Regions from separate parts of the Lederbergia sp. B243.17 genome, predicted to be linked through region 1. Evidence: riboswitches for the same ligand, from Rfam matches in the RefSeq annotation. Region 1 holds a riboswitch; the other holds the start of a gene.
The links. Region 1 has a riboswitch for FMN ahead of ribD (bifunctional diaminohydroxyphosphoribosylaminopyrimidine deaminase/5-amino-6-(5-phosphoribosylamino)uracil reductase RibD). Riboswitches for the same ligand answer to the same signal wherever they lie in the genome.
Positions count from the first base shown of each region.

Region 2: linked by a shared signal. The riboswitch ahead of AC0TWI_RS19170 (ECF transporter S component) and the one ahead of ribD (bifunctional diaminohydroxyphosphoribosylaminopyrimidine deaminase/5-amino-6-(5-phosphoribosylamino)uracil reductase RibD) in region 1 are both predicted to bind FMN.

Region 1 is NZ_JBWBKF010000097.1:231,709-246,684, reverse strand. It holds gene ezrA (septation ring formation regulator EzrA) at 1-1,419, shown strand, start outside; gene brnQ (branched-chain amino acid transport system II carrier protein) at 1,473-2,795, opposite strand; gene AC0TWI_RS21380 (cysteine desulfurase family protein) at 2,907-4,058, shown strand; gene thiI (tRNA uracil 4-sulfurtransferase ThiI) at 4,055-5,260, shown strand; gene AC0TWI_RS21370 (alpha/beta-type small acid-soluble spore protein) at 5,365-5,562, shown strand; gene mbcS (acyl-CoA synthetase MbcS) at 5,690-7,273, shown strand; gene AC0TWI_RS21360 (amidohydrolase) at 7,286-8,890, shown strand; gene rarD (EamA family transporter RarD) at 9,016-9,951, shown strand; FMN riboswitch at 10,039-10,181, shown strand; gene ribD (bifunctional diaminohydroxyphosphoribosylaminopyrimidine deaminase/5-amino-6-(5-phosphoribosylamino)uracil reductase RibD) at 10,390-11,487, shown strand; gene ribE (riboflavin synthase) at 11,488-12,135, shown strand; gene AC0TWI_RS21340 (bifunctional 3,4-dihydroxy-2-butanone-4-phosphate synthase/GTP cyclohydrolase II) at 12,157-13,350, shown strand; gene ribH (6,7-dimethyl-8-ribityllumazine synthase) at 13,361-13,828, shown strand; gene AC0TWI_RS21330 (NAD kinase) at 13,918-14,718, opposite strand; gene sppA (signal peptide peptidase SppA) at 14,904-14,976, shown strand, end outside.
Region 2 is NZ_JBWBKF010000091.1:31,127-46,102, reverse strand. It holds gene AC0TWI_RS19220 (asparaginase) at 104-1,075, shown strand; gene AC0TWI_RS19215 (YpdA family putative bacillithiol disulfide reductase) at 1,169-2,140, opposite strand; gene AC0TWI_RS19210 (adaptor protein MecA) at 2,226-2,789, opposite strand; gene AC0TWI_RS19205 (metallophosphoesterase) at 2,848-3,618, opposite strand; gene AC0TWI_RS19200 (DUF2663 family protein) at 3,772-4,227, opposite strand; gene AC0TWI_RS19195 (LysM peptidoglycan-binding domain-containing protein) at 4,290-4,958, opposite strand; gene AC0TWI_RS19190 (CPBP family intramembrane glutamic endopeptidase) at 4,934-5,554, opposite strand; gene AC0TWI_RS19185 (RecQ family ATP-dependent DNA helicase) at 5,551-7,014, opposite strand; gene AC0TWI_RS19180 (YpbB family protein) at 7,011-8,090, opposite strand; gene AC0TWI_RS19175 (ferredoxin) at 8,344-8,592, shown strand; gene AC0TWI_RS19170 (ECF transporter S component) at 8,728-9,309, opposite strand; FMN riboswitch at 9,466-9,602, opposite strand; gene AC0TWI_RS19165 (peptidoglycan DD-metalloendopeptidase family protein) at 9,657-10,475, opposite strand; gene AC0TWI_RS19160 (hypothetical protein) at 10,644-11,834, opposite strand; gene sigX (RNA polymerase sigma factor SigX) at 11,812-12,351, opposite strand; gene AC0TWI_RS19150 (ATP-binding protein) at 13,328-14,976, opposite strand, start outside.

The DNA.
Region 1 (14,976 bases):
GATAAATACCGGTTCAAAAAAGCAAAAGAGACTTTTTATAAGATTGAAGCCTCCCTTGAACATATCGAAGGGCAAATCACAAAAATTCTGGGTGAGCTGTCTGAGCTGATTGGCAGCGAAGAGCAGAACCGGAGTGATATGGAAACGCTGGCTGAGAAATATAAGCAAGCGAGGAAGAACCTGTTGGCCCACAGGCATTCGTACGGGGTTGCGGCGGACACGCTGGAATCGCTCCTGAATGCTGCAGGCGAAAAGATGGCCGAGTATGATGCGATGACCACAGAAGGCAATTATCTGGAGGCGCGCCAGGTCGTCCTTGAACTGAAGGCTGAGGTTGAAGGACTGGAGTCTAAAATGGCGGCTGTCCCTGATTTGCTTGTTGAATGCCACTCCGGCATCCCATCCCAAAAAAGCGAGCTTCAGGAAGGGTACGCAGAAATGCTTGAAGAGGGTTATGTTCTCAGCCATCTCCAAGTTGAGAAACAGTTGGAGGACTTGGATGAAGGGCTTGCGATTTGCATTCAATTCATCGAACATGCCGAAGTTGAATCGGCCTCGGCTGCTATCGAAGAAATGAAGGAAAAAATTGATTCGCTTTATGAACTGCTGGAGAAAGAAGTGTATGCCAAACATTATTTGCTTCAGGAGAATGAGAAGACTGGATTTATCCTGAGCAAGCTGAGAGGGATAAGCGATGAAATCTTGCAGGAGACGGAAATGATCCGGCATACATATGAGCTGCCTCCGGAAGAAATTGAACAACCGAAGGCGATTGAAAAAAGTCTGTCTCAGCTGCTGAAGCGGCATGAACTGCTTACGATGAAAATTGGTGAGGAACAATCCGCATTTTCCATGCTGAGCGAAGAACTGCAATATATTGAGACCCAGTTGAAAGAGCTGCAGGAAAAGCAAAGTGAGTATTCGGAGAGGCTGCAAAATCTGCGCAAAGACGAGCTTGAGGCGCGCGATCAAGTGGCAGGACTCCAACGTACAATCAAGGCGGTGATCCGGGAAGTGAAGCAGAGCCGTATGCCTGGTATGCCAAGCGGATTCGAGTCGCTGTTTGAAAAGGCGGAGGAACAGATTGAACAAGTGAACGGCAGCTTGCAAGCCAAGCCGCTGAACATGAGTACAGTCAAAAGCCGTCTGCATGACGCCCAAGATTCAGTCGAGCACCTTTATGAAAAAACCGTGGAGCATATTGAAGACGCCCGCTTTGCGGAAATGGTCATTCAGTATGGCAACCGATATCGCGGAAAAGATCCGGAGCTGCGGGCAAGCCTCGAAAGGGCTGAGCAGTCCTTCCGGAATTGTGAATACAAGCTCGCATTGGAACAGGCCGGCACTGCTGTTGAACAGGCAGAGCCAGGTGCAATCAAGCGGATTGAAGAATGGATGAAAGAAGAAGTTCATATATAGGAAAACGGGCAGCCTCTTCCAAACTGGAAGGGCTGCCCGTTTTTTAGTCTTTCTTATCGCCTGCCACGAAAAATGAGCATCCAGAGAAAGCCGATTAGGCCGCCGGCAACTGCAGGTAAAATCCAACCTACGCCTTCTGCCAATAGTGGAAGAAAAGACAGCTTATCAAATAGCCAGCCTCCCCACGAAAGTTCGGTTTTGTTCAGGCCATCGGCAATACTGACAATGGCTGACCCGACCAATGCCCCGGTCAAAATAGCCCGCGAGCGGATAAAAGGGTAGAATAGCGACAGAATAATAAGCACGATTCCCGGCGGATACAAGACAACCAGTACAGGCATCGATATTTTGATCAGGCTCGTCAGTCCGTTCACTGCAATAGCGCCGCTGAATACAGCGAGTACTATGACGAATGCCTTGTATGAGATCCGCGGAACAAGCTTGTTCAAAAATTGGGCGGTCGCAGAGAGCAAGCCGATCGAAGTTGTGAGACAGGCAAAGGTGATCGCTAATGCCAGGATCACCGCTCCGCCTGCACCGTAAAGCACCCGAGCAGCGTCTGCAAGCACGGCCCCGCCATTTTCCTGAATACCTATAGATTCGGTGCTTGTTGCCCCTACCCACGCAAGGGAGAAGTAAACAAGCGCCAATCCCGCAGCTGCAATCAGGCCAGCCTTAAAGGTGAGAACAGTCAGCGACCTCCCTTCAGCAAGTCCCATATCCTTGATGGACGACGCGACAATCATGCCAAAGACTAGGGCACCAATCGTATCCATCGTCAAATAGCCTTCAACAAAACCGGCAAAGAAAGGCGCGGCATAGGACGCATGCGGCGACTGAAGGCTTCCGAGCGGTGTGATAAAACTCTTTGCAACGAGAATGCCAATGATGATCAATAGTGCAGGTGTCAAGATTTTGCCGATTCGATCGACAAGCTTTGACGGGTTCAAAGAAAGCCAAGCTGAAAGTGCAAAATACAGCACCGAGTAGATTCCGAGCGGGAGCGAACTTTTCGCCCATTCACCCGGAAGGAAGGGCAGTGCCCCGACTTCAAAGGCAACGGTCCCGGTCCGGGGGATGCCAAAAAACGGGCCGATCGTCAAATAGAGAGCGAGTGTAAAAATGACTCCGAATAAAGGGTTTACCCGGCTTGAAAGTGTCTGAAGATCACCATCTGCACGGGAAACAGCTAAAATCCCGAGGAGAGGCAGGCCGACGCCTGTGATCAAAAATCCGGTTATGGCCGGCCAAAAATTCGTTCCGGCCTGCTGTCCCAAAAAAGGCGGGAAGATTAGATTGCCTGCACCGAAGAAGAGGGCAAACAACATTAGCCCGATAAAAAGCAGGCTGTTTTTTTCACTTGTCTGATTTTTCATGAGGTACCTCCATCAACTTCTTACATAAGTCCGAAATTATCTTAACATATTAAACGGGATCTATGATATGATTTACAATTGGCAAGAGATTCAAAATAGAAGGTGTGTAAATTGATCTATTTCGACAATAGTGCAACAACCAGGCCGTACAAAGAGGTGCTGGATGCTTTTATAAAAGTAAATACAGACTACTATGCCAATCCTTCCTCGCTCCATAACTTCGGAGGAGAAGCTGAGCATTTAATCACCCGGGCACGGGAGCAGATCGCCGGCATTATCGGCTGTGAGCCGGGTGAGATCATTTTCACCTCAGGCGGTACGGAAGGAAACAACATGGCGATCAAAGGCAGCGCGCTGCTGCGAAAGGATCGCGGCCTGCATATCATCACGACCGCAGTCGAGCATCCGGCTGTCAGAGAGACATGCGGACAGCTTGAAGCGCTTGGTTTTGAAATCAGCTACATTCCGGTTGATGAGCAAGGGCTTGTCTCTTTGGCGGCAATTGAAGCTGCTATTCGGAAAGACACAGTCCTTGTCTCGGTTATCCATGTGAATAACGAGGTGGGGAGTGTACAGCCTATCGAAGAGATCGGAAGGATGCTCAAGGCGCATCCAAATGTCCTTTTCCATGTGGATCATGTTCAGGGGGCAGGGAAACTTCCGCTCGATCTGAAAAAGGCGGGAATTGATTTTTGCACGTTTTCCGGCCACAAGATCCATGGACTGAAAGGAACGGGCTTTTTGTATATGCGGAACGGAATCCGCATTATGCCGCTTATGGCAGGCGGAGGCCAGGAAAGCGGGAAGAGAAGCGGCACAGAGAATACCGGGGGGATTGTTGCCTTGGCGAAAGCGGTCAGGTTGGAAGAACAGAACCGGAGGACGCAACTGACCGGAATGAAGGCGATCAAGGATTATCTTGTCCGTGAGCTGAAGGAGATCGACGGTGTTACAATTCACACGCCAGCTGCAAACTCAGCCCCTCACATCGTCTGTTTTTCAGTAGCGGGGCAGAAAGGCGAAGTGTTGGTCCATGCGCTGGAGGAAGAGGGAGTAATCGTATCGACGACAAGTGCGTGTTCTTCGAAACAGAATGCACCAGCATCAACCTTGCAGGCGATGGGCGTACAGGAGCAGGAAGCACGAGGCGCGATCCGTATTTCGCTCGGCTATGGGAACACGATGGAAGAGGCCGAGAAGATGATGGAGGCGCTCAGGGGAATTTTACAAAGACTAAAAAGGGTAACGAGGCGAAGAGGATGAATTATGATAGAATTTTGATCCGCTACGGCGAAATGTCGCTAAAAGGAAAAAACCGCAAGCATTTTGTTACGAAGCTGAAAAAGAATATAAAGTTCATATTGCGTGATTTTGAAGGTGTGAAGGTTGAATCGCAGTGGGACAGGATGTATGTTGTCCTGAATGGAGAGCCAGCGGATGAGGTGATTTCCGCGATGAAAAACGTGTTCGGCATCCAATCGTTCAGCCCGGCAATCAAAACGAAAAAGGACATCGAGGAAATCAGGAAAGCGGCACTGCACATCATTTCTCAGGCACATAAAAAGGGCGGCACATTCAAGGTCTCTGCAAGACGGGCGGATAAGACATTTGAATACGATACAAACGGCCTGAATCATGCGGTCGGCGCCCATATCCTGCTCAATACAGAGGACATCAAGGTCGATGTGAGAAATCCGGACATCAACCTGATCGTGGAGGTCCGCCACGAGGCTGCATATGTTTCAGGAGAGGTTATCCAGGGGGCAGGAGGGTTCCCGGCAGGTTCATCGGGAAAAGCGATGCTGATGCTTTCGGGCGGAATCGACAGCCCGGTTGCCGGTTATCTGATGATGAAGCGCGGGGTTGGCCTCGAAGCTGTCCATTTCCACAGCCCTCCTTTTACAAGTGAAAGGGCAAAGCAAAAGGCGCTCGACTTGGCGATGAAGCTTGCTCAATATAGCGGCAGCATCAAAGTCCACCTCGTTCCTTTTACAGCGATCCAGGAAAAGATTCATGAAGTGATTCCTGAAGGGTATTCCATGACAGCAACAAGAAGAATGATGCTGAAAATAACGGATGCCATCCGTGAAAAACGCGAGGGATTGGCCATCGTAACGGGCGAAAGTCTTGGCCAGGTGGCGAGCCAGACGATGGACAGTATGTTTGCAATCAATGATGTTACGTCTACGCCGATGCTGCGTCCGCTCATCGCAATGGACAAACTTGAAATCATTAAAATCGCCGAAGAAATCGACACAATGGAAATTTCCAATCGTCCGTATGAGGACTGCTGCACCATCTTTACACCGCCGGCTCCTAAAACGAAGCCGAAGAAGGACAAAATGATTGCGATGGAAAGCAAATTTGATTGGACAGAGCTGTTAAAAGAAGCTCTGGAAGGCGTTGAAACGATTCAAATCAGCGCAAGAAGGCGTGAACAGGAAGAACTGAGCGACCTGTTCTGACGGCATGGCAAAATTGCCTTGTCCGTGGAACAATTACCAGCACGGATAGTGAATGAACGCATGTGGTTCCGCACACTCTATTGTTACAAGGAGGTGGAAATCACATGGCAAGCAACAACAGTAATCAACTACTAGTTCCTGGCGCAGAGCGGGCTCTTGAGCAAATGAAAGTTGAGATTGCTTCAGAATTCGGTGTTAATCTTGGCGCAGAAACTACTTCCCGTGCTAATGGTTCAGTCGGCGGAGAAATCACAAAGCGCCTAGTATCTATGGCCCAGCAACAAATCGGCGGCCGTCAATAACTTTAAATGAATAAAATGGCTAGAGGAAGCGGTAGTTGCCGCTTCCTCTTTACTTTCGCACCAAAAAGTTTTTCAATATTTATATCATTTTGTATAATGGGAGAAACGAGCTGAAGGAGGAGACGACATGAAACGTGAAGATTTGCTTGCCCCTGAACAGTACAACATCGTGAACGAAATGGAAAAACATGCGAAAGACCAAGAGAAACTCGCGATCATCTGGGAAGATGAGCAGGGAGAGAAAAAGCAATGTACATACGAGCAGCTGTTGCGCAGCGCCTGCAAGATCGGCAATGTTTTTAAAGAGGAGGGGCTTGATAAGGGGGATACCGTTCTTGTCATGCTGCCGCGTCTGATTGAAGCATATGAGGTATATACGGCTGCCTTGAAGCTCGGTTTGGTCGTCATTCCAAGTTCTGAAATGCTTAAGCCGCACGACTTGCAATACAGAATCAGCCATGGCGATGTCAAAGGGGTCATTTGCCATGCACCGTGTCTTGATCAATTTGACGGTGTTGAAAACATGGAAGGCGTTCGCAAGTTTGTCATCGGCGGGGAAAGAGACGGCTGGCTTCCGCTGAATGCCCTGATGGAAACGGCATCGGCTGATTTGGAGACAGCACAAACACTTCAGTCAGACACCGCTTTTTTATCCTATACGTCCGGGACGACTGGCAATCCAAAAGGGGTTGTCCATACCCATGGCTGGGGGTATGCCCATCTGCGAACAGCCGCGGCGAACTGGCTTTGCATCCGGGAAAGCGATATTGTTTGGGCGACTGCAGCTCCAGGCTGGCAAAAATGGATTTGGAGCCCTTTCCTATCTGTGCTCGGGACGGGGGCAACCGGTTTTGTTTACAATGGGAAATTCAATGCACAGAAATATTTGGAGTTATTGGAGCGTTATCAGGTAAACGTTCTATGCTGCACGCCGACAGAGTACCGGCTGATGGCGAAGGAGGAACGTCTTGGTGATTATGATCTATCGGGATTGCACAGTGCGGTGTCTGCGGGTGAGCCGCTGAACCGGGAAGTGATCGATACCTTTAAAAAGTTGTTTGACCTTAGTGTCAGAGATGGATATGGCCAGACAGAAAATACGCTTCTTGTCGGGATTACAAAGGAGATGGAGCTGAAGCCCGGGTCGATGGGCAAGCCAACGCCCGGCAACCGTGTCGAAATCATTGATGAACAAGGAAATCCCTGTGCTGCAGGAGAGGTCGGTGACATTGCCGTCCATAAGGACACACCGGCCCTTTTCAAACAGTATTACAAGGATCCGGAGCGGACAGCGATCCAGTTTCGCGGAGAGTATTATGTGACGGGGGACAGGGCGAGGAAGGATGAGGATGGTTATTTCTGGTTTGAAGGGCGGAGCGATGATATTATCATCAGCTCGGGATATACTATCGGCCCGTTCGAGGTTGAGGATGCTCTCGTCAAGCATCCGGCTGTCCAGGAATGTGCCGTTGTGGCAAGCCCCGATCCAGAGAGGGGCAGTGTCGTCAAGGCTTTCGTAGTTTTACGCCCTGAAGCATTCGAAGATCGGGAAGGGCTTGTCAAAAAGCTGCAGGATCACGTGAAGGAAATGACCGCCCCCTATAAATATCCGCGGAAAATCGAATTCGTCGATGAACTGCCGAAAACCATTTCAGGCAAGATCAGGCGGGTGGAGCTGCGCAAAATGGAGACGGGCCAAACTCAGCTGTAAAGAGGGGTGCAGATGAAAACAATCATTTCAAACGGGACCATTTATACGATGGAAAATGCAGGGGTGCGCGTAGAGGCAGTTGTCACAGAAGACGATCAAATTATTGCCTGCGGGTCTGCATCCGAAATGGAAAAACAGTTTGCAGGAGAAATTGAGGAAAGGATCGATTTGCAGGGGAGGACGATGTTTCCGGGATTTGTGGACAGTCACATGCATCTTGTCGGACACGGTGAATCCTTGCTGACTTTGTCACTCTCTAAAATGAAATCAAAAGACGAGCTTCTTGAAGCTGTAAGGAAGCAGGCGGAGATTATACCAGCCGGCGAATGGATCATCGGAGAAGGCTGGAATGAGAACGCATGGCCGGATTCATCTCCGCCGTCTGCCGTGGAACTGGACAAGGCAGCTCCTGCTCACCCTGTTATGCTAAAGCGCGTCTGCCGGCATGCGATCACGGTCAACACAAGAGCGCTCACTCTTGCAGGTATTACAGAAAGTACACAAAGCCCTCACGGTGGTGTAATCAGTCGTGATGCAAAAGGAAAGCTGGACGGCATTCTGAAGGATGAGGCCCAAAATCTGATTTATGAGCGGATGCCGCCAAAAGACGATACATATGTGGCAAGAGCCCTTGAAACGGCAATCCGAAGCTGTTGGAGCCTCGGGCTGACAGGCGGCCATACGGAAGACCTCAGCTATTATGGGAGCTGCCGGCAAGTGATCGATGCCTTTTCCCATGTAGTGGAGGAGAAGGGGCTCCCATTCCGGGCTCATCTGCTTATCCATCATAAAGTCCTTGATGACTGGGAGAAAGAAAGTCCGGAACACCGCCGCGGCACGAGCATGCTTGAATTCGGCGCTGTGAAAGTGTTCGTTGATGGTTCCCTTGGCAGCAGAACAGCGCTTCTAAGCAGGCCGTATGCCGATGACCCGTCTACATCGGGGCTAGCTGTTCATTCACAGGTAGAACTGAAGGCGATTGTTGTAAAAGCGAGGAGCAAGGGGATGGCGGTTGCCGCCCATTTAATAGGCGATCTCGCATTTGAGCGCTTCCTTGATGTGATTGAAGAACATCCGCCTCCAGCAGGGGAGCGGGACCGGCTGATCCATGGACAGATCCTCCGGCCTGAGCTGATTGAAAGGGCTGAAAGGCTGCCGGTTGTCGTCGATATCCAGCCTGCCTTCGTCCTATCCGACTTTCCTTGGGTAATCGACCGGATCGGCAAGGAAAAAATGACAGATAACTATGCTTGGAAAACGATGCTTGGAGCGGGACTGCACTGTGCAGGAGGATCGGATGCCCCGATTGAATCGGCAGATCCGCTTCTCGGCATCTATGCGGCTGTCACAAGAAAGAGGCAGGAAGATGGCGCCGTTTATATGCCGGAACAACGTCTTTCCATGTTCGAAGCCATCTCGCTTTATACGACAGGAAGCGCCTATGCGTCCGGCCACGAGCACGACAGGGGCATGATCAAGCCGGGCTTCACGGCTGATTTTACTGTTCTCAGTCATGATCCTTTTCAAATTAGGGAAGATGAGATCCTTCATGCATATCCCGTAATGGTCATCGTTGGCAGCAAAGTCGTCTACCAACATGACAGGATAACAACATAAAATAACTGTCAAATAAAAACCTGGCCCTGTCCCTTTAGCGGAAGAAAAGTGATTGAATGTTTCTTCCGCTTTCCTTTATAATGGACTAATATTTCGAGAATCTAAATAATAGGGGTAGTGCCATCATGGATACAAATGAAAAAGAAGGATTGTTTTTTGCTTTTTCGGCTTATTTGCTTTGGGGGATATTGCCGATCTATTGGAAGCTGCTCGGACATGTGCCGTCAGGAGAAGTACTGATGAACCGGATTTTTTGGTCATTCTTTTTCATGCTGCTGCTGCTCGCCGTGACCCGGAAGTTCCATCAATTCACGGGGAGCCTGAGACGGTTAAAAGAGCAGCCGAAGCAAGGTGCAGCCTTATTGCTTGCGTCGGTCCTGATCAGCCTGAATTGGTTTTTATTTATCTGGGCTGTCAACATGGAGAAGATGGTCGAGACGAGTCTCGGGTATTATATGAACCCGCTTGTCAGCGTCGTACTTGGCGTGGTCGTACTCAAAGAAAAGTTGGCCGCCGCCCAAATCTGGTCATTTTTGCTGGCCCTTGTCGGAGTTGGGATCATGACAGCGTCCTACGGTCAGTTTCCGTGGATTGCCTTCGGTCTTGCTTTTTCATTCGGGCTTTACGGCCTTGTGAAAAAAATGGTTCAAGTAGACTCTTCGGTAGGTCTCGCGCTTGAAACGATGGCGATCATGCCGGTTGCCCTTTTGTATATGGCAGTCCTCTTTTTCAAGAATGACAGTTCATTATTTTCCGGCTCGGCTGCTACGGATCTGGGGCTTATGGCATCCGGTGTTGTCACAGCTATCCCGCTGCTGTTTTTTGCAAAGGGAGTGCGCCATCTGCCTCTGAATGTGATGGGTTTCATGCAATATATTGCGCCTACCCTTATGCTCATTCTTGGTGTCTTTTTCTACCATGAGCCATTCAGCGGTGAGCAGCTCCTCGCTTTTGCTTTCATTTGGACTGCGCTGGCCATTTATACTTTTACCGCTTTTCGAAACAAACGGAAGCGGCTTTCGCAAGATAAAGTGAAGCTTAAGACGAAGGAATTGCACTAAGAACTCCTTATGTCGTGAAACGTACCCGGTGTTTGATCGTTGACAATTGTCCGGGCATTTTGCCATAATGAACGTACAATCGAATCAGGAATCCTTCGGGGCCGGGTGAAATTCCCGACCGGCGGTGATGAACTTTGTTCTAAGTCCGTGACCCGTATGCCTTATGGTTTGCGGTGGATCTGGTGAGAATCCGGAGCCGACAGTTAAAGTCTGGATGGGAGAAGGAGAATTGCGTTTTAAAGACGAACTTTTAAACGTTTATTTCGTGATGAGAATAATGATTTTATGCGGAAGCTTTGGTTACATCTGAGGCTTTCAGCTTGGCCGTGCCGGAAATGATTTGGCATCGGTGCAGTCATTTATCTTTCCAGCCCCGTACTTAATTGTGCGGGGCTTTGTTTGTTACTTAGGGAATAAATGAACGGGGAGGCATGCTTATTGCTTGCGGAAGATTATATGAAGATGGCCCTTCAGCTTGCTGAGGGTGTGGAGGGACAAACATCTCCAAACCCGCCCGTAGGCGCTGTCGTTGTCAAGAACGGCCGGATTCTCGGCTTTGGTGCTCACCTGGAAGCGGGAACGGCCCACGCGGAAGTCACTGCAATCAAGATGGCCGGGAAGGAAGCGGAAGGTGCAGACTTGTATGTTACGCTGGAACCATGCTCCCATACCGGAAAAACGCCGCCTTGCGCCGAACTGGTCATTGCATCTCGGCTGAAAAACGTGTGGGTGGCATGCCAAGATCCGAATCCGCTCGTCGCAGGCCGCGGAATCCAAGCGATCCGCCGGGCGGGCATCCATGTGGAGACAGGTATGTGTGAACAGGAAGCCCATAAATTGTATGAACCTTTTTTCCATTATATTCAATCAAAAACCCCCTATGTAACGATCAAATCTGCCGTGACGGCAGACGGAAAGACTGCGGCCTTTACCGGCTCAAGCAAATGGATTACGAGCAGCGAGGCTCTCTTTGATGTCCATAAAATGCGGCATCGGCATGACGCTATACTCGTCGGAATCCATACGATACTCCAAGATAACTCCCTTCTAACCACCAGATTGCCCCTAGGTGGAAAAAATCCCATTCGAATTGTGCTGGATACGCATTTGCGTATTCCGGAAAATGCAAATGTGCTGACCGATTCATCGGCCAGGACAATGATCGTCTGTGGGAAAAACGCATCCACAGAAAAGGAAAAAAGACTAAGGCAAAATAAGATCGAAATCCTCCGCCAGAAGACCGAGAGAATTGAACTGCGCCCGCTGCTTGAGGAGCTTGGTTCGCTTGGCATTATGACTCTGTTTGTTGAAGGGGGAGCCGAAGTGAACGCTTCTTTTTTGAAGGAGCATGCTTTCAATCGCCTCGTTTTGTACATTGCGCCAAAGATTATCGGAGGAAGGACCGCTCCTGGTCCTGTCGGCGGCGAAGGAATCGAAGAGATGGCCGATGCGTTTTTGCTCGATTTCATTGATGTTGAAAAAATCGGCCCGGATCTGAAGGTAACAGCGAAGCCTAAAAAGGAGCGTGAAGTTTGATTGTTTACTGGAATCATAGAGGAAATCGGCACGGTCGAAAAAATCGTGAAAGGCGCACAATCGCTGACGCTTACCATTGTGGCAGAACAAATCCTTGAAGACATGCGGACAGGAGACAGTATTGCGGTGAACGGTGTCTGCTTGACAGTGACCGGATTCACTGCCGGCCGTTTCAGCGCCGACGTGATGCCGGAAACCTTTCGTGGGACCTCGCTTGCTGGCCTAAAGTACGGATCTAGGGTGAACCTGGAGCGCGCAATGGCTGCTGGCGGCCGTTTCGGAGGCCATTTTGTGACGGGCCATGTTGATGGGACAGGAACAATCATAAAAAAGCATCAGCAGGATAATGCCCTATATATGACGATTTCCATCCCGGGGGAATTTTCACCGTATTTGACTGGAAAGGGCTCTGTTGCCGTCGATGGAACTTCGCTCACTGTTTTCGGAACAGACGACGATTGCTTTACGGTCGCACTCATCCCCCATACGCAAAAAGGGACGGTTTTAGCAGAAAAGAATATCGGAGACAGTGTGAACGTTGAATGCGACATGATCGCAAAAACAATTTGGCGAATGGCTGAAAAAGAAGAGTCAAAGGGCGGTGGCATAACAGAAGCATTGCTGCGCAGCAGCGGATTTCTTGATTGATAAAGAAATGGAGGGAAGACGATGTTTGATTCGATTGAAGAAGCACTTGAGGATCTGGCGGAAGGAAAAGTTGTTATCGTTGTCGACGATGAGAATCGCGAGAACGAAGGGGACTTTATCGGTCTTGCCGATAAAGTGACCCCGGAGATGGTCAATTTTATGGCGAAAGAGGGCCGTGGATTAATCTGTGTGCCGATCATAGGCGAGAGAGCGGCACAATTTGGGCTTAAAATGATGGCGGAAAGGAACAGCGATCCTCACCAAACCGCCTTTACGGTCTCTGTCGACCACTCAACAACCTCGACAGGCATCAGCGCTTTTGAGCGGGCCAGAACGATTGAAGAACTCATGAATGATGAAGCGAAAAGCGAAGATTTCAAGCAGCCGGGACATGTATTCCCACTCATTGCTAAAGAGGGCGGGGTTCTGGAAAGGGCCGGCCATACGGAAGCGGCAGTTGATCTAGCCAAAATGGCAGGTGCGAAGCCTGCAGGTGTCATCTGCGAAATTTTGAACGAGGATGGAACGATGGCTAGAGTTCCGCAGCTTCGGAAGATTGCCGACCGCTTTCGTTTGAAGATGATTACGATTGAGGCGCTCATAGACTATCGAAAGAAATCGGAAACGACGGTAAGCCGGGAAGCGGAGATTGAATTGCCTACAGCATACGGGCATTTCCGTGCGATCGGCTATACCGACAATCTAACAAGAAAAGAGCACATTGCCATTATTAAAGGAGATTTGTCTACATCTGAGCCAGTATTGCTGCGCGTCCATTCAGAATGCCTGACTGGAGACGCATTCGGCTCTTTCCGCTGTGACTGCGGTCCGCAGCTGGAGGCTGCCCTCAGGCAGATCGAAGAGCATGGAAGGGGCGTCCTTCTCTACATGAGACAAGAAGGCCGCGGCATCGGACTGATCAATAAATTGAAGGCTTATAAGCTGCAGGAGGAAGGGTTCGACACCGTCGAGGCGAATCAACGGCTCGGTTTTCCGGCGGATCTGCGGGACTATCATGCCAGCGCAGCAATCATCAAGGATCTCGGCATCACTTCCGTCAAGCTGATGACGAATAATCCGCGGAAAATCGCAGGCTTAGAGGGCCATGATGTGAATGTGGCAGAAAGGGTGCCCATCCAAATGCCTTCTAAGGACGAAAATAAAGCATATTTAAAAACAAAAGCCGAGAAGCTCGGCCATCTTATTAGAATCTAGGAGGAGAATGATGAAAACTATCTATGAAGGTAACTTGGTTGGATCAGGACTGAAGATTGGAATTGTTGTTGCGAGATTCAATGAATTCATTACGGGAAAACTGTTGAGTGGAGCGGAGGATGCTCTAAGAAGGCACGGCGTTGAGGAGGACTTTATCGAGGTAGCATGGGTGCCCGGTGCATTTGAAATACCTCTCGTCGCGGAAAGAATGGCAGCCTCGAAGAAATACGATGCCGTCATCACCCTCGGCACAGTCATCCGCGGCTCGACTCCCCATTTTGAATACGTGAGCAGCGAGACGGCGAAAGGAGTGGCCCAGGCAGGAATGAAATCGGGTGTTCCGGTTATATTCGGGGTCCTTACGACAGAATCAATAGAACAAGCAATTGAACGTGCAGGAACGAAAGCCGGGAACAAAGGATGGGATGCGGCTGTTTCCGCCATCGAAATGGCGAATCTGATGCGTACGTTCGGGTAAACGATTCAGCATCGAGAGGCGTGCTTATATGGAAAAAAAGAAAGCCCCGGGACCCGTCATGAAGACGGAGCCCGAGGCTTTTTCTTGTTTTACAAGAACGAACGTTTTACTTTTTCCCAGAAGGAGTTGTCTTTCAGCTTGACGGTTTTGATCCGTTTTTCGCTTAATTCGACTTTGATTTCATCAACCTGCTGAATGCTGAGCGCTTCGTTGTCCATCCCCATGATAGGGAAGTCGTTGCCGTCTGGAGCCACTTTCAGCTCCAGAGTACGGTCTCCGCTCAGGATGAAGGAAGAACCAAGCGTACGATAGCGGTTGTTGTTCATCGAAGCAAGCTCGCTTACCTGCATACAAGGCAGCAGTGGATCGACAACTGCGCCGAGGGTTGATTTATTATAGCCGGTGCTTCCTGTCGGGGTGGAAATGACAAGCCCGTCACCGCGAACCGTTTCAAAATGAAGGCCATCGATGAACAAGTCCATTACAAGTGTCCGGATAATTCCTGAACGAATCGTGAACTCATTCAGGCAATAGAAGGAACCTTCCTGGTCAACATCGACTTTTATGACAGGATATCTTCTTACTTCAATCTGATCCTGAGTCATCGCATCGATCATGTCATGAAGATTTTCCAAGTGGAAGTCGCAGTACATGCCTAGTACTGTATCGGAAGAAATGCCGGCATACAGGCAATCTTCACGGAAGCCGGTTTTTCTTACTGCTTGGAGAAATGTGCCGTCTCCACCGATGCTGACAATGATATTCGCATCTTTATGGTCGTCAACAATGCTGAAATCATACCGCTCTGCAGATTCATATAAATTGGCGATCTGTTTTTCTGATACCGGATCTTCCTTATGAAAAAAGTAAATATTATTTCTTTTATCCATGTTTATCATCCTTCCTTATAGGCTGCTTTTATCTTTATTCCCCGCTTTAGGGGACGTTATGTATTCGAACGAAATCGGATTCCTCTTCTTTTCGCTCAGCACCCTTCCACAGTGTATCATGTTTTTGAAACTTATTTCCAGACTGATGCGTATAGACAAGTGGAAGAGAAGGAGGAGGTATGGAAATGAATGCGAAACGATGGGGAGCTTTGGGTGTCGCAGCGATAGTTGTCTTTGCTTCGTTGATGATCAACATGG
Region 2 (14,976 bases), on a different contig from region 1:
CCCTCTTTTCTTTCGATTTCCTTCATCGTATCATGGAATAGAGCGATTGAGAATGACCAATCCGGAAAAAGACCTATGAAATAACCATCAGGAGGAAAACACAGTGAAAAAAATTCTTCTTATCCATACAGGCGGCACCATTTCCATGCAAGAAGATGCTTCTACCGGCTCTGTCCAGCCAGCTGGCCGGAATCCGCTGCTTGACCTGACGTCTTCTTTCGGGCAAGAGGCGGACTTGCTCATTGAAGAGCCATTCCATAAGCCGTCCCCTCATATTACAGCCCTCGACATGCTGGAGTTAAAAAAATTGATCGATCGCCATTACCAAAGCGGCAAAATTGACGGCGTTGTCATCACCCACGGTACTGATACATTGGAAGAGACCGCCTACTTTCTAGATTTGACCGTCCAGGCGGACATCCCGATCATCGTCACCGGCGCCATGCGTTCCAGCAATGAAATCGGTTCGGACGGCCCATACAATCTCTTGTCGGCCATCCGCGTGGCAACAGCCGACGATGCAAAGGGCAAGGGCGTCCTCGTCGTCTTGAATGACGAAATCCATACAGCGGTGAACGTGACAAAGACCCATGCGAGCAACGTCTCCACTTTCCAAAGTCCGCAATACGGGCCGATCGGGATTGTCACAAAACGGGCGATCATTTTCCATCACAAGCCAACAGAAACGGAAAAATACGAGATTGGCACAGCGATGAAAAGGACAACGCTGCTCAAAGCATACGCCGGGATGGACTCCTCCCTTTTTGATGCAGTGCTTACGATGGGATTTGATGGTGTCGTCGTCGAAGCGCTCGGCCAAGGCAATTTGCCGCCCGCAGCTGTACCGGGCGTCCGCCGGCTGCTCGAGGCAGGCATCCCAGTCGTCCTCGTCTCCCGCTGTTTCAACGGCATTGCTCAAGACGTCTATGGCTATGAAGGGGGCGGCAAAACATTAAAAGAAATGGGAGTCATCTTCTGCAACGGGCTGAACGGCCCAAAAGCAAGGATGAAATTGATGATTGCCATGAGTAAAACCGCAGACCTCAAGGAACTGAACGAACTATTTTCTAGATAACTGGAGGCTACTGGGAGCTTTGGACAATCGAAAGGGGCTGTCCGGGATCAGTTTACACTGACTTTCCGGACAGCCCCTTTCGTGTTTTCGCACTTATTCTGCTTTTTCTTTTGCCTGAATGGCGCTCGCGATGAAACCACCGTGAAATTTGCCGTTTTCAATGAAAATTTCATTGGCATTGTTGCCGGCAGCGATGACGCCTGCAATGAAGATACCCGGGACATTTGTTTCCATCGTCTCAGGGTCGGCTTCCGGCCTTCCGCTTTCAGGATCGATCCTCACGCCCATATCACGCAAAAAGGCGTGATCGGGGTGATAGCCGGTCATCGCAAACACGAAATCATTGTCGATTTCATGCTCTCCTTCCGGATCACGATACACGAGGCTTGTTTCCTTGATTTCGAGAAGATGAGAGTCAAAAATCATTTTGATTTCCCCGTTCCTTGCCAGCGCTTCGAATTCCGGCAGGATCCACGGCTTGATGCTTGGGGAATATTCGCTTCCCCGGTACAGGCATGTCACGTCCGCACCGGCTTTATGCAATTCGAGTGCCGCATCGATCGCAGAGTTCTTTCCGCCGATTACAGCGACCTTCGTCTCGAAAAACGGATGGCCTTCTTTGAAATAATGATATACCTTGGGGAGGTCTTCACCCGGGATGTTCATGTAATTCGGGCTGTCGTAATAGCCGGTGGCAATGACAACATACTTTGCCGAATATTCGCCTTTGCTTGTCTCCACCATAAAACCTGTTCCATCCGGACGAATATGACGGACGGTCTCAAACCGGTTGATCCGCAAATCCTTCAGCTTCACAACTTCCCTGTAGTACGTCAAGGCATGGTTCCGCTTCGGCTTTCTCTCAACTGTAATAAATGGCACATCACCGATCCCCAGCTTTTCACTCGAGCTGAAAAACGTCTGATGTGTCGGATAATTGTAAATGGCGTTAACAATATTCCCTTTTTCTATGACAAGCGGTTTTTTTCCAATTTCCTGTAAAGCGATTGCGGCCGCCAAACCGCATGGGCCGCCTCCTACGATGATGACATCCTCTTTTTGCATGCTGCAACTCTCCTATCCGCAACTAAAAAATCTCCTCATTTTATGATAGGAGATTTGATGGGGAACCGCAAAAGATATGTTTTAATCAAAAATGATGCTGGAGAATATCTATCGCCCTGTGACGGATGATCACATTCCCGTATTCCAAAAGATAGGCAGCAGTGTGAGCCGAGGATCCGCCGTATTCTTCACAGAGCCCTTCCAGTCCGTCCCCCGAAGTTCCGTCTTTCTGAAATAGCATGTAATAGCGCTCCTTCAACGAAATCAGCGTACTGCCGGCCGCGCTGAGCTGCAGATTCTGAAAAGCCTTCGCCATCATGATCACCGGGTCGATGCTCTCGAACTGGAGCACGAACTCCTGGTTCCGTTTCGGCGGCTCCTCTTCCTCTTCTACATCCTCCACCTGCTGCTCATCGAGTGTAAGAATTAGGACAAGCTCTTTTGCCGTGAGGGAAAATATTTCAATCGACACAACGCCATCCGTTTCAAGCGCGTATCGTCTGTTCGCTTCATCCAGCATCTCTTCAAACAAGTCATCCCAGATAAAGGAGTTTTTCAGCAATTCTTCTTGAACAAAACCTTTATCGGTCAACTCATCAAAAGAAATGGAGTATTTGATCTTATTCATCGCGATTCTCTCCAGCTTCATCAAACCCGCCCCCTGAATCATGCTCTTAACCCATACTATGAAAGGAGCGGCAGATGGTTCATCGACCCACGCCTTTGATAGTCAGGAGATGGGTTTCCGCTTTGGCGCCGAGGCGGAGCGGCAGCGAGGTCGTTCCATAGCCGTTGCTGATCAGGTGAATCGTCTGGGGAAGCTGGCGCAGAGAACCAAGTTCATAAGGGCCGATGCCGAAAATGCGAATCTGCCCCCCGTGCGTATGGCCGCTCAGCGTAAGGGCGATACGGTGATCCTCCTTCACCTCGCGGATGATTGACGGGTTATGGCAGAGAAGGATCCGGTGTGCGTTCGGAGAGATGCCGGAGAGAATGCTCGATAACGCCGGCCTGCGGTAGGCCAAGTCATCGAGTCCGATCAATGCGAACACTTCGTCCCCTTTTATAAAGGAAACATGGGTATTTTTCAATTCGACGGCTCCGCACTCTTTCAACAGGCTAGACAGCGTTTCTTCTGCTATTTCATAATCGTTATTTCCCCATATAAAATAAACCGGCGCAGCCTCCCTCAACTTGATCAAATTTTCCTTCACCCTTTCAAGCGGCACTCCCTTCTCTGTTAAATCCCCGCCGATAATAATCAAATCGGCCTTGCCCGCGATATCTTCAACAATTCGGCCGCTGACCACCCGGCGATGAATATCGGAAATGAAAAACACGGTCAGCCCGCCAAAACTCTCAGGCAGCTCCGGCAGAGAAATCGTTTGCCGGAGGACACGGTCTGAGAATGCCTCCCTAAGCATATAAATGAGCAGGCCAATACCCGCAATAAATACAATCGTAAGTAATATAGCCACAATATCACCCTTATTCAGAATACGAAAATCATACCATATTTTCCATGACGCGGTCAGAAAATTCACGAGGAACGAAAAAAGGCGGTTCCAAGATGGAAGACCGCCACATGTACCGATAGTGCCCGACTTTTGTTAACATAATATTATTAAGTGCTACTTACTTTCGTGGTACAAATTGATGTCAAAGTCCTTTTTCATTTTTTCATAGAGAAGATGGCGGTCCTCCCATGCCTTGTCCTTCCATAGATCCTTGCTCCGGTCAATGATTTCCGCACGGAGGCCATGGTATTCTGTATCTGCTTTCTCCTTGCGTTCGAAGGTGATTTTCATCGCGCCGATGAGGAATGCCCCGACGAGAAAAGCGAGCTGCACGAGCGGCTCTTGAACGGATTTCATTAGCAGCTCTGCAAACGGTGCACCTTCCTCCACCGCTGCCATTTTTCTTACACCAAAAAGGCAGACAAAAGCGAAAATCCAGACTGAGGCCGTGATCAGAAAGTGGATGTTCTCCATCTTCGTCAGCTTTGATTTTTTCTTGACCAAAGCGAGGACCATTGTTTTCGTCGCTTCATCCGTATGCTCATCAAACTGAACGGTCGGTTTACCCATCAAGCCTTCCTCCTGTCTTCTGTACTACTGTATGTCCTAGAAGACAGGAAAATGACGGAGAATCATTTTGGAATAACGAGCTTTTGGCCGACATGAATATCATTGCCGTTCAGCCCATTGGCCGCTCGGATCGTTTCCACGCCATCCTTCGACTGATAGTAGTTCATCGCAATCCGGTAAAGCGTTTCACCCGGCTGAACCGTGTGATAAACCGTGTTCCCGGCTTCCTGCTCCTGCTGAGACTGAGACTCATCGGACTCTGACTTTTCCGGTTTGGTTTGTTCCGGTTCAGTTTGTACCGGCTTAGCAGCTTGTTGCTCTTCCTTTACTTGCTCAGTCTTGCCAGATGGTGAGTTTTTTTCATCTTTAGGTGATTCTGCTTTTGCTTCGTCATCCTTTGGTTGTTCAACAGTTGCGGCAACTCCCGCCAAGCCATGGTTCGAGTCGACCAATACACGTTCTCCAGAAGTATGGTCGGGATCCGACTTTGTTTTGGCGCCTTTAGCTACCAGTGAAACGGTGATAGGCAGTATCAGAATGATGACGAGCAGAACGAACGGAACCGATAGAGACTTTTTCTTTTTCTTATCTTTTTCGTCTTCGCTGTTATCCTGCTTCCGTTTCTTGTACTTTTTCCCGTGCAGTTCGACCCTTGTCATCGGCCGCTGCTCATCTTTTGATTCTTCCATCAGCGGATCCCTATTTTTCAATTGCTGTTTTTCTGTTCGCATTGTCGTTTCCCTTCCTTGTCCCTGTTATCCAAACGCAAATAGACACCAAGCAAAAAATCGATGGCAAAATGCATGGCGATCACCGGCAGCAGCAGCTCCCCGGACCATTCATAAACCCAGCCAATGAAAAAACTGAGAATGGTCACATTTACCGCCAGATACCAATGACTCCAATACCGGACATGTACCGCTGCAAAAATGATACAAGCCCAGAACAGTCCAAATTTCGTCTGTATGACGCCGCGGAACAGGATTTCTTCAGCTGCGGCGACCAAAATGGCGGTCAGGGCAATTTTCCAGACGGGCATCCCTCGAAAAATTTTCTCGTTGATGCCGCCGTCATCATAAAATCGTTTCGGCAGCCTGTTCATCAGGATTATGTCGATGCCGGCAACCGCCGCTCCAAACAACAGCCCTAGAAGAACAGGGCCGGCCTGAAATTTCCATAGGGCGGCAAACGAACCAAAGCTGTCAAAGAAGAAAAAGCCAAGCAGCAGCGCGAGAAAAGCCAAAATCAATTGAGATAGATATAATTGCTTTGTCAGCTCCGGACCCGACATCATCTTGGCCAGATCCGCCTGTTTCATCCGGCTCATAGGCGTCCTCCCGGTAGCAGGAGCTTCTCCAAAGTCTTTTCCCAGGAACAGCCTGCTTGCGCAACGGCTTGGCTGTTCTCTTGCCGGTAGGCGTCCAACGATATGCCGCATCGGTCACAGCACTTCCCGTTATTTCCGGCAGGCTGTTCACCAAATAGGGCAAGCATCCCTTCTCTTCTGCACCCTTGCGCCAAAATCCATTGTTTCATCTCGTTCAGCTTTAGCCATTTATGCCGCATCCGCCTGTCTTTTACGTCAATTGCATACTGAACAGGATCCTCATGACCTTCGCTATTTGCTCCGTAATGTTCGAGAAAACGAAACTGGACATCCGTAAGCCCGAGAGCCTCCATCAAATCGCTCTTCGCCAGTTTTTCCCTTTGCTCAAAATAGTTCAGGATCTGCCGATTATCCGGCAGCTCATACTCGAGAAACTGGGCAGGCAGCTGTTCATCTCCCCGGCAATAGAGAAGGATAGCCGTGCTTGGTTTTTGATCCCTTCCTGCCCTGCCGATTTCCTGGATATACGATTCGGCCTGCGCCGGCAGATGGAAATGGATAACAAAGCGGATGTCATTTTTATTAATACCCATTCCAAAAGCACTTGTAGCACAAATCACTTGCAATTGTCCGTATAAATATTGCTGCTGGATCAAAATCCGCTGTTCCTGGTCCATTCCTCCATGATACGCCGAGACGCCTTCGACGCCATTTTGCTGGAGAAACTCCGCCATCTCCTCGGCCATTTTTTTGCTGGAAAAATAAACGATCCCCGGTTTCTGCAAGTAGTTGACAAGCTCAGCCAGCCTTTGTTTTTTCTCTTGTTGATGAGTAACCTCTTCGACGATGAGGGAGATGTTTGGCCGATCAACGGAAAAGATGAACTCAGCCGGTTCCTCAAGCAGCAGCTGGCTCGCAATGTCCTTCCTTACATCCGCGCTTGCTGTCGCGGTCAGCGCAAGTGCCGTCGGATTTCCAAGCTCCCGCCGGATCTTTCCGAGGTTCAAATAGTCAGGACGGAAATCATGGCCCCACTGGGAAATACAATGAGCCTCGTCAATCACAAATAGGGAGATGTGTACTTTTTTCAACTGCTCTACTAGATAATCCCAGCCGAGTATTTCCGGCGATACGTAAATAAACCGGTAGCTCGGCAATGATTCAAGGATCGATCTCCGTGTTTGCGGATCGAGGAAAGAGTTCAGAGCCACAGCCCTTTTTTCTCCGTTCATCCGCAACCCTTCAATCTGATCCTGCATCAAAGAGATGAGCGGCGAAATAACGAGAACCGTCCCTTCCTGTACATACGCCGGCAGCTGATAACAGAGGGACTTCCCTGTCCCGGTCGGAAGCAAGGCGATTGTGTCCTTTTTGTCCAGCACGGACCGGATGATCTCCTCCTGCCCAGGCCGGAATCGGTCATAGCCAAAATATGTTTTTAATGATTGCATTATGTTCATTGCCACTCACCCATCTTTGCCAGAACGAGGCGGATTTGAAAATACGAAGCCTGTCCAACAAAATCCTTGATCGGCTTCAGCTTCTTCTGCCCCAATTCGGTTGCCGCTTTCCGGATCGCTGCACTGAGCGCCGGATCAACAAACGGCTCCGCAGAGAATTCCGGATCAATTAAAGCGATCTCGATAATATGGTCTTCAATCGTACTTTTTTTCAACCTTCTCATTTTGGCGATTTCCTCGACGGACCGGTTCCTTTTCAACAACTCGTAAGTCCTCAGTGTTGATTGGGTAAACGGAAAGTGCTGATGAATTCCCAAAAGAAGCTGGTGCAGAAGCGGAAACTCATCCGGGCTGCTTGTGATGCGGCCAATTGTATAATGAAGTCCATGTAGAAATCGGAAATGGTATTCTGTTTCTTCATAGCCAAGCCGGAGAGCAGCCTGTTTTTCCGTAAGCCCGATCACCTCATAGCCGCTGAGCCGGGCTGTGATGAGGCCAGGGTCCTCCGGGAATCCGCTTTTGAAGATTTTTTCCAATTCTTCTAGCAGTCCCGGTGCTAGGGACGTTTTCCCGCCTTTCAAGGAAGTCAGGAATTGTTTTACCCACCGGACCACTTCCTGGTCTCTCTGGATCGGATAATACCGATTCTGCCCGTAAGCAATATGGGAGACAGCCTGGATAAGGAGCGTCAGTCTTTTCCAGAAAACGAGTGCGGTATCCTGAAATGCCCATCCGTCAAGATAGGGAAGTCTCTCCGGACGGTTTGGCTGCTGATGCCTTTGAGGATAGGCATAATCCCCGTCCAGAGTTATGTATCCCGCTGTTCCCATCTCTTTTAAAAGATTGTCAAATTCATATCGTTTTAGTCTTGGCATCGTTTTGAAATAAGTCGTCAACTCAAATAAATGCGCGTCCTGGATTGTTTGGGATGACTTTTTCCCTGTCAGCAGATGGAATGTTGAATAAACCGTCCGTTCGCCGGCAGTTTGCTCAAGACATTGCATAAGAACGGACTGCAGATAGGTCATATACATCCCTTCCTTTCCTGTTAGATGCCGCGCTTCCGAACTTTTCATTGCTAAAGCTCTTCATTCAATTTTATCATGAATCTGCCCTTTCGACTATTGCCGTCAAATTTTGCAAAGCGGTTTTAAGAAACCTAATTCCGGATCGAGCCATTTTTTATGACACCGCATACAATTGAGTGACAGGGGAAAAGCGTTGAAATGTTTGATAAACAGGATTACAATAATGTTGGATGCAAACAGTATTGTGTTGAAAAAGTTCACTGCCCCAGCAATAATGGGGAGGGGATCGGGAGGATGGATCATGCCGAAATTCACGATAGTAGATAAAGATACATGCATTGCCTGCGGGGCTTGCGGAGCAGCCGCACCTGATATTTACGACTACGACGACGAAGGAATCGCCTATGTGATCCTCGATGACAACCAGGGGACAGAGGAAGTCCCTGAAATTCTCGAGGATGATATGATGGATGCGTTTGAGGGGTGTCCGACCGATTCTATCAAAGTGGCGGATGAATCGTTTGACGGTGACCCGTTAAAGCATGAATAAAGAGAAGTGAACATGCCGGAACCTTGGTGGTTCCGGCATTTTTATCGTTTTGGCGCGAGGTCATTCTGTGTTTTTCCCGTTTTCTACCTACATAAAAAGGAGCTGCGGCAGATTTTCTGCGGCAGCTCCTTTGATTTATACGTTCCGGATTGAGGATTGCTTAGCTAACCATACATGCATCTTGCTGTGGATCAGCATGTAGATGACCGTGACGATGATTCCTTTCGCCAAATTGAACGGCAGGATGGCAGCGACGACAAATTGTCTCAGGTCCGCTGACGTCATCGGATCCCATCCAACAAATCTCGTATAAGCCGGGAAGATGACAAAGTAATTTAAAATGCTCATGAATACAGCCATGATTATCGTGCCGGAAATCAGGGAAAAAACCAATCCCTTTCTAGTATCCAGACGCTTGAACACAAAATAGGCAGGCAAAACGAACAAGAGTCCGGCAACAAAGTTGGAGAAATGCCCAATTGGAATTCCTGTCTCACTGCCGCTTGCCAAGTAGTCGAGCACATTTTTGAACAATTCAACGAGAATAGCAGCGACCGGACCGAATAAGAAGGCAGCAATCAGTGCAGGAATGTCGCTGAAGTCCACCTTTAGAAATGGCGGAATCATTGGCAGCGGGAACTTGATGAGCATCAATATGAAAGCCAGACTGCTCAGCATCCCGATTACAACATACGCTCTTACATTTAACTTTTTCATTTTCCTCTCTCCTTAGAGATTCACCCCATGTTGAAGAAAGGCACCCACTTGCTGGTCCCAGACATCAAAAACCCCCAAAGATCAGAATCTTTGAGGGAGAATATCCAGGCAACCTAAACAAGCAATTCAAATCCTGCCATTTGAAATGCGGGCGACCTTCATCTTCTCCCATCCAGACTGTACTGTCGGCTTTGGAATCGCACCAAATCCTGCCCCTGAAGGCTCGCGGGCTAACAGCATGAATATGCCGCATTACCGCCGGTGGGGAATTTCACCCCGCCCCGAAGATGAATCGTTATTTTATTTTCAACGTCATTATACTATATTTGCGCTCATATGAAAAGAAATTAATTTGGCGATGCCGGAATGCTCAGTTCCTGAGACACGAGAATCAGGTCGGATTCGAGATTATTCACCGATTGGAGTGTCTCTAGGCTTATCTGATAATGGCGGGCGATGGACCAAAGTGTGTCCCCATTTTGCACGATATACGTCAATTCTTTTTGCATAGGCTGCCTCTTTTCCGTCTCCAGATAACCGTAAATCGAAGATGCCTTATACAATGTGCTCTCCTCATAGGCGTCAGCTTGAAGCGGATCGGAAAGTACGGCACCCGCTGTTTCGATCGCTCCGCCGATTGCCGGCTCCATGGAGGCGACTCCATAGCCGATCTCCCTTGTCCCAAACACAAGGAACGGATCAATGGCATTGTCTTTTTCGATTGTCCATCCACCCTGGTGAATTTCAAAATGAAGATGGGTACCGGTAGATTGTCCGGTGCTTCCCATCGTGCCAACTTTCTCGCCTTTAGCAACATCCATACCCTCTTGCAGCTCCAATGTATGTAAGTGAGCGTACACGGTCTCATAATCATTCGCATGGCGGATCATAACGACATTTCCATATGTAGGTGAGGTATACGCCTTTGTGACGATACCAGATGCGACGGCAAGAACCGGTGCATCATGATCTCCGGCAATATCAAGCCCTTTATGGGTGCCATTCCTAGACGAAAATACATCCGAGATGATGCCATCCGCAGGAAACGTCCAGTCCCCTGTTTCTTCAACCATTGGTTCCTCCGCCAGAACAACCGGGAATCGGCTAAAAGCGCTGCATAGTAATAGAAACAGAAGAAGTAAAACTGTTTTTTCGATCGTTTTCATGTTCAATCCTCCCGTTCGTTGTGGATGTTTCCATCCTATGACAGGATGTCCCAAGGAAGAACCGCTTTTTTTGCTGCCACTCTTTATGTTTGGCATTTTCCGTTTATATATGCATGTCATAAAAAAACCGTCTGACCCATAACGGGCCGAGACGGTTTTTTTCTTGTTTCATTTGAAAGCAATTTCGTTCGGAGCTTCCGGTACATCAACCGGTTTTTCAAAATTAAAAGGGCCCCAATTTTCTGGTTTAATATTATCGAATTTTACTTGCCTGTAACCGAATTCGCGTGCAGTCAAGAGAAGTCCTTCAATCAACCGCATGCTGTTTATCTCATCTGTCTCGGCTAAGTTCAATTCCTCATTGAACTGGAGAATTGCTTCATTCTCCCTCTCTTCGACTTCCACACCGATCTCATCCGAGATAACGGATTTGTAAAAATCATTCGGCGGCACTTTCATTGAGGCTACAGCCTCCTTCAGGCTTTCAGATGGCAGGTCTGCAGGAATCAGGTATGCCACTTCGCTGCCAGGAGGTGTATAGCTGTAGTATGCCTTACGGAGCTCATCCTGGATGGGATCGGGCTTGATCCCATAATCGCCAAGCTCGACTGGATTTCCTTCCTCATCCTTGAATTCGACCATTCCGATGCCCTTGCCTTTCAGCATATAGCCGAGCATCGGCAAAATGAGCTTTTGGTTCCGGGAGAAATATTCCTGGTGCTCTGGGTCAATCACTACATCGAGTTTGCCCTCTTCTTCCTTCAATGATTCGAGAAGAGGAGTAGGATCGGAAAATTCCGGATGATTGCGGACGACATTCACAGCCGCTTCTTTATAGGCATCAATCCATCCCATTTTTTCATCAGGCACGACCATCGAAACTGGCAGTACAATCGCATCCCCAGTTATGACCCCTAGTGTGACAAGCTGTCCAGAGGACATACCGGCCCGGTAAATAGCGGTTGTTTCCGGCTTTTGTGCGACGCCCAGCATGCCGGCTGGCTCTTTTGTATCCTCTGGCTTTTCCTCTTTATTTTTAACGGCAACAGAATTGTCCGGTGCTGCATCTGCCATGCTTTTCGCTTCTTCTTTCGGCATCTCTCTCTTCGCTGCGTGGTGAAGGGTGGCCACATCCTGTTCTGCATCAGGCGGCTGGGAAAAGAACATGATGAGAAATAAAGAGGCAGCAGCGAGAAGAGTGAACGCAGGGACAGCAATATGCCACCCATTCCTCCTCTTCCTCTCCGGCCGGATCCCCCGGTATACCTCCTCGATGCTTCGGCTGTCTTCTATCCTCGGCAGTTTCTTCAGCAACTTTATCAACTCTTGCTCTTCATCATACTGAGGCACGCTTCTCACCCTCTTTCTCCCTCTGTGCATCCATCTTTTCTTTCAGTGCCTTTAATGCGCGATGCTGGGTCGTCTTCACTTTGCTTTCACTCCAGCCTAGTGCTTCGGATGTTTCAGAAATCGAAAACCCATTCAAATATCTCATGACGAGCACGAGCTTCTGATTTGTATTGCACAGCTCCAGACATTCATACAACTGGCGGACTTCCTCGTTCTGCATCGCTTCCTCATCCGGCAGCGGTGAGTGGTCTCTGATCTCCTGGCGGTCCCAGTCGAATTTATCATAAAGCTTTTCCTTCCAGCTTCTTTGCTTGCGGAAATGATCGATTGCGACGTTTTTCGCAATCGAAAACAGCCATGTCTTTTCGGTACTCTTCCCTTCGAATCGGCTGTAAGATTTCATTACCCGAACGTACACATCCTGGACCAAATCCTCGGTCTCCTCTTTGTTCTTTACCATATAAAATAGGAATTGGTACAAGTCCTGGTGGTATTTCATGTATAAATCACGAAAAACGGAGTCCATCCATTCCCCTCCCCGTCTACATATTAGTCGGTTTTGCGGCAAAAAAGTTACAAATAAACGAAAAAATGATTCGTTAATCGAAAAACTAAAAAAACTCTCACGCTATCTTGGTTTACACTGATTTTCCCATAAAGCCTCCTAACAGGCAATGAGTCATTTTATGTAATGGGAAAGAACAGGTTATATAAGGGATGCCCAGAAATACACTAAAACGAATTTTCCTGATCGCTCCTTTCTAATAATGCAAAACCGTTACCCAGTTCTGGTTCTTCCCGTTCGAACATCCCTGTCCGCACTTTGGAACCTAAAAAATTGGCATACGGGTTTTTTCACGTGTCTATCCGGATCTTTGACACCGGAAAAATTGGCATACGGGTTTCTTCAGGTGCCTATCCGACTCTTTGACACTGGAAAAATTGGCTAACGGAGATTTTCACGTGCCTATCCGACTCTTTGATACCAAAAAAATAGCAAACGGGTTTCTTCACGTATCTATATTTGAAAGTGGCAGCTCTTCAGCCGTATCCACAGCAAAACAGCAAGAAAAAGGAAAAAGCTGTCCAGAAAGTCAGTACTAAACTGATTTTCCGTGACAGCTCCCTTTTTTTAAAAATAATTTCTTTGCACAGAATCGAATGACTCCGGACGTGCCATCTTTCCTAAGGCCAGCCGCCCTCCGCTTTTCCTTGGCCAGCTGCGGGCGGCAGGGGCTCGAGGTCATAAGCCAAGAAAGGAGAAAGGTTGGAAAGCACCTTTTCCTTTCTCGTCTTATGCTTGTCGCCCCTAATCGGCCGCCCTCCGCTTTTCCTTGGCCAGCTTCGGGGGCTAGCTGCTCGAGGTCACAAGCCAAGCAGGAATGAAGGCAAAAAGCGCCTTCTTTCCTGCCCGTCTTGTGCTTGTCGCAGCTGGGCAAGCCCCCTCCGCTTTTCTATGTTCCTCATGGAACAAGATTTAGCGTCATTGTTCAACATATTATTCAAAGTCGGGGGAGGAGGATGGTGAAGGTGGTGCCTTGGCCGAGTTTGCTTTTGACGGATATGTGGCCGTTGTGAGCATCGACGATGTTTTTGGCAATCGCGAGTCCCAAGCCAGTGCCGGATCTTCCGCGTGTTCTGGCTTTGTCCGCTTTGTAAAAACGTTCAAAGACAAATGGAAGGTCATCTTCCGGAATGCCTGATCCGTCGTCCTCAACATAAATCGCTACTCCGCTTTCTTGCTTGTTCATCCCGACGATGATTTCGCCATTTTTATCGGTATGGCGGATGGCGTTGTCGATCAAATTGGTCAGTACCTGTTCGATCTTGTCCGGGTCAATCGACAGAATTATCCCTTCACCTGTGAAATTGCCTTGCAGTGTCACTTCACTGTCCCGGGCTAGTCCCTGGAATTTGTTGATGATCCGCTGGACGAAAGGCTCCATCTGGATCTCTTCGCTGTGAAGTGAGATATGACCGGCTTCCATCCTGGCGAGGTCAAGCAGTTCATTGACAAGCCTGCCAATTCTAAGCGATTCGTCATATATAATTTTTGCGATTTCCTTTTTCTCTTCCTCGGTTCCAGCGATGTCGTCGATGATCGCTTCACTGTATCCTTGCAGCATGGCGATCGGTGTTCTTAGTTCATGGGAAACATTGGAAACGAAGTCGACGCGCAGCTTATCAAGTCTTCGCTCCTCCGTCATGTCCCTCAAAACGGTCACCGCGCCGCGGACGCTTTGCTGGTTAAGCGTGTAAAGCGGGCTGACGATCATCACGTAATACCGGCCTTGAAGCGTCAATTCCCCCGTCTGTTCCTGTTCAGTCGAAACTGCCTGCTTTAAGAGTTCTGCAAGCTCTGGCGGGATCGACCCTTGATTATCGCCCGCCTCATAGTGCCACTGCTGCAAAAACCACTCTGCCGGCGGATTCGTAATCAGGATCGAGCCGTCACTGCTGAATGTCATTACGCCGTCAGCCATGCTGCTTAAAATGCTGGAGAGCTGTTCCTTTTCCTGGCTCAGCACATTCATATTGAATTTCAGCCGCTTGCCCATCTGATTGAAGGCGATCGCCAGCTCCCCGATCTCATCATGGCTGAGGGACGGGATGCGCGTATCGAATTTCCCCTTTGACATTTCAAATGCGGCCTCTTTCATCTTTCGGAGCGGGGCGGTAATCCGCGTCGATAGGAAGAAAGCAAATACCGTTGTCAGTACAATTGCAATCCCTGCCGCCAGCAATATGAGCTTCGTCGTCTTCTGTGACGTATGCTTCAGCACATCCAGTGACTGATAAACATAGACAGCCCCTTCTCTCCCGTCGTCAAGGGTTAAAGGCACGCCCGCGATGATGAAGTTGTCAAATCGAGTCGTCTCTCTCGGCAGCTCCGAGATGGACAATTCCTTTTTCACCGTTTCCCTTTTCGTAAAAACAGATGAGAGGTCATGATCATTCAGAAAAAACTCACGCGGGACGGAACCCTCAGTGTCATCTGCTGAAAAGACGAAGTGATCTTTATCATAGGCAACTGCCAATTCGACCGGTGCCTCGATCATTTCAAAGACGAGCTTTTCACCCATATCATCATGAGGATGTGCTTCAATGATGCTTGATATTTTCTTCGCTTGCTCGGTCAATCCCAGTTCAA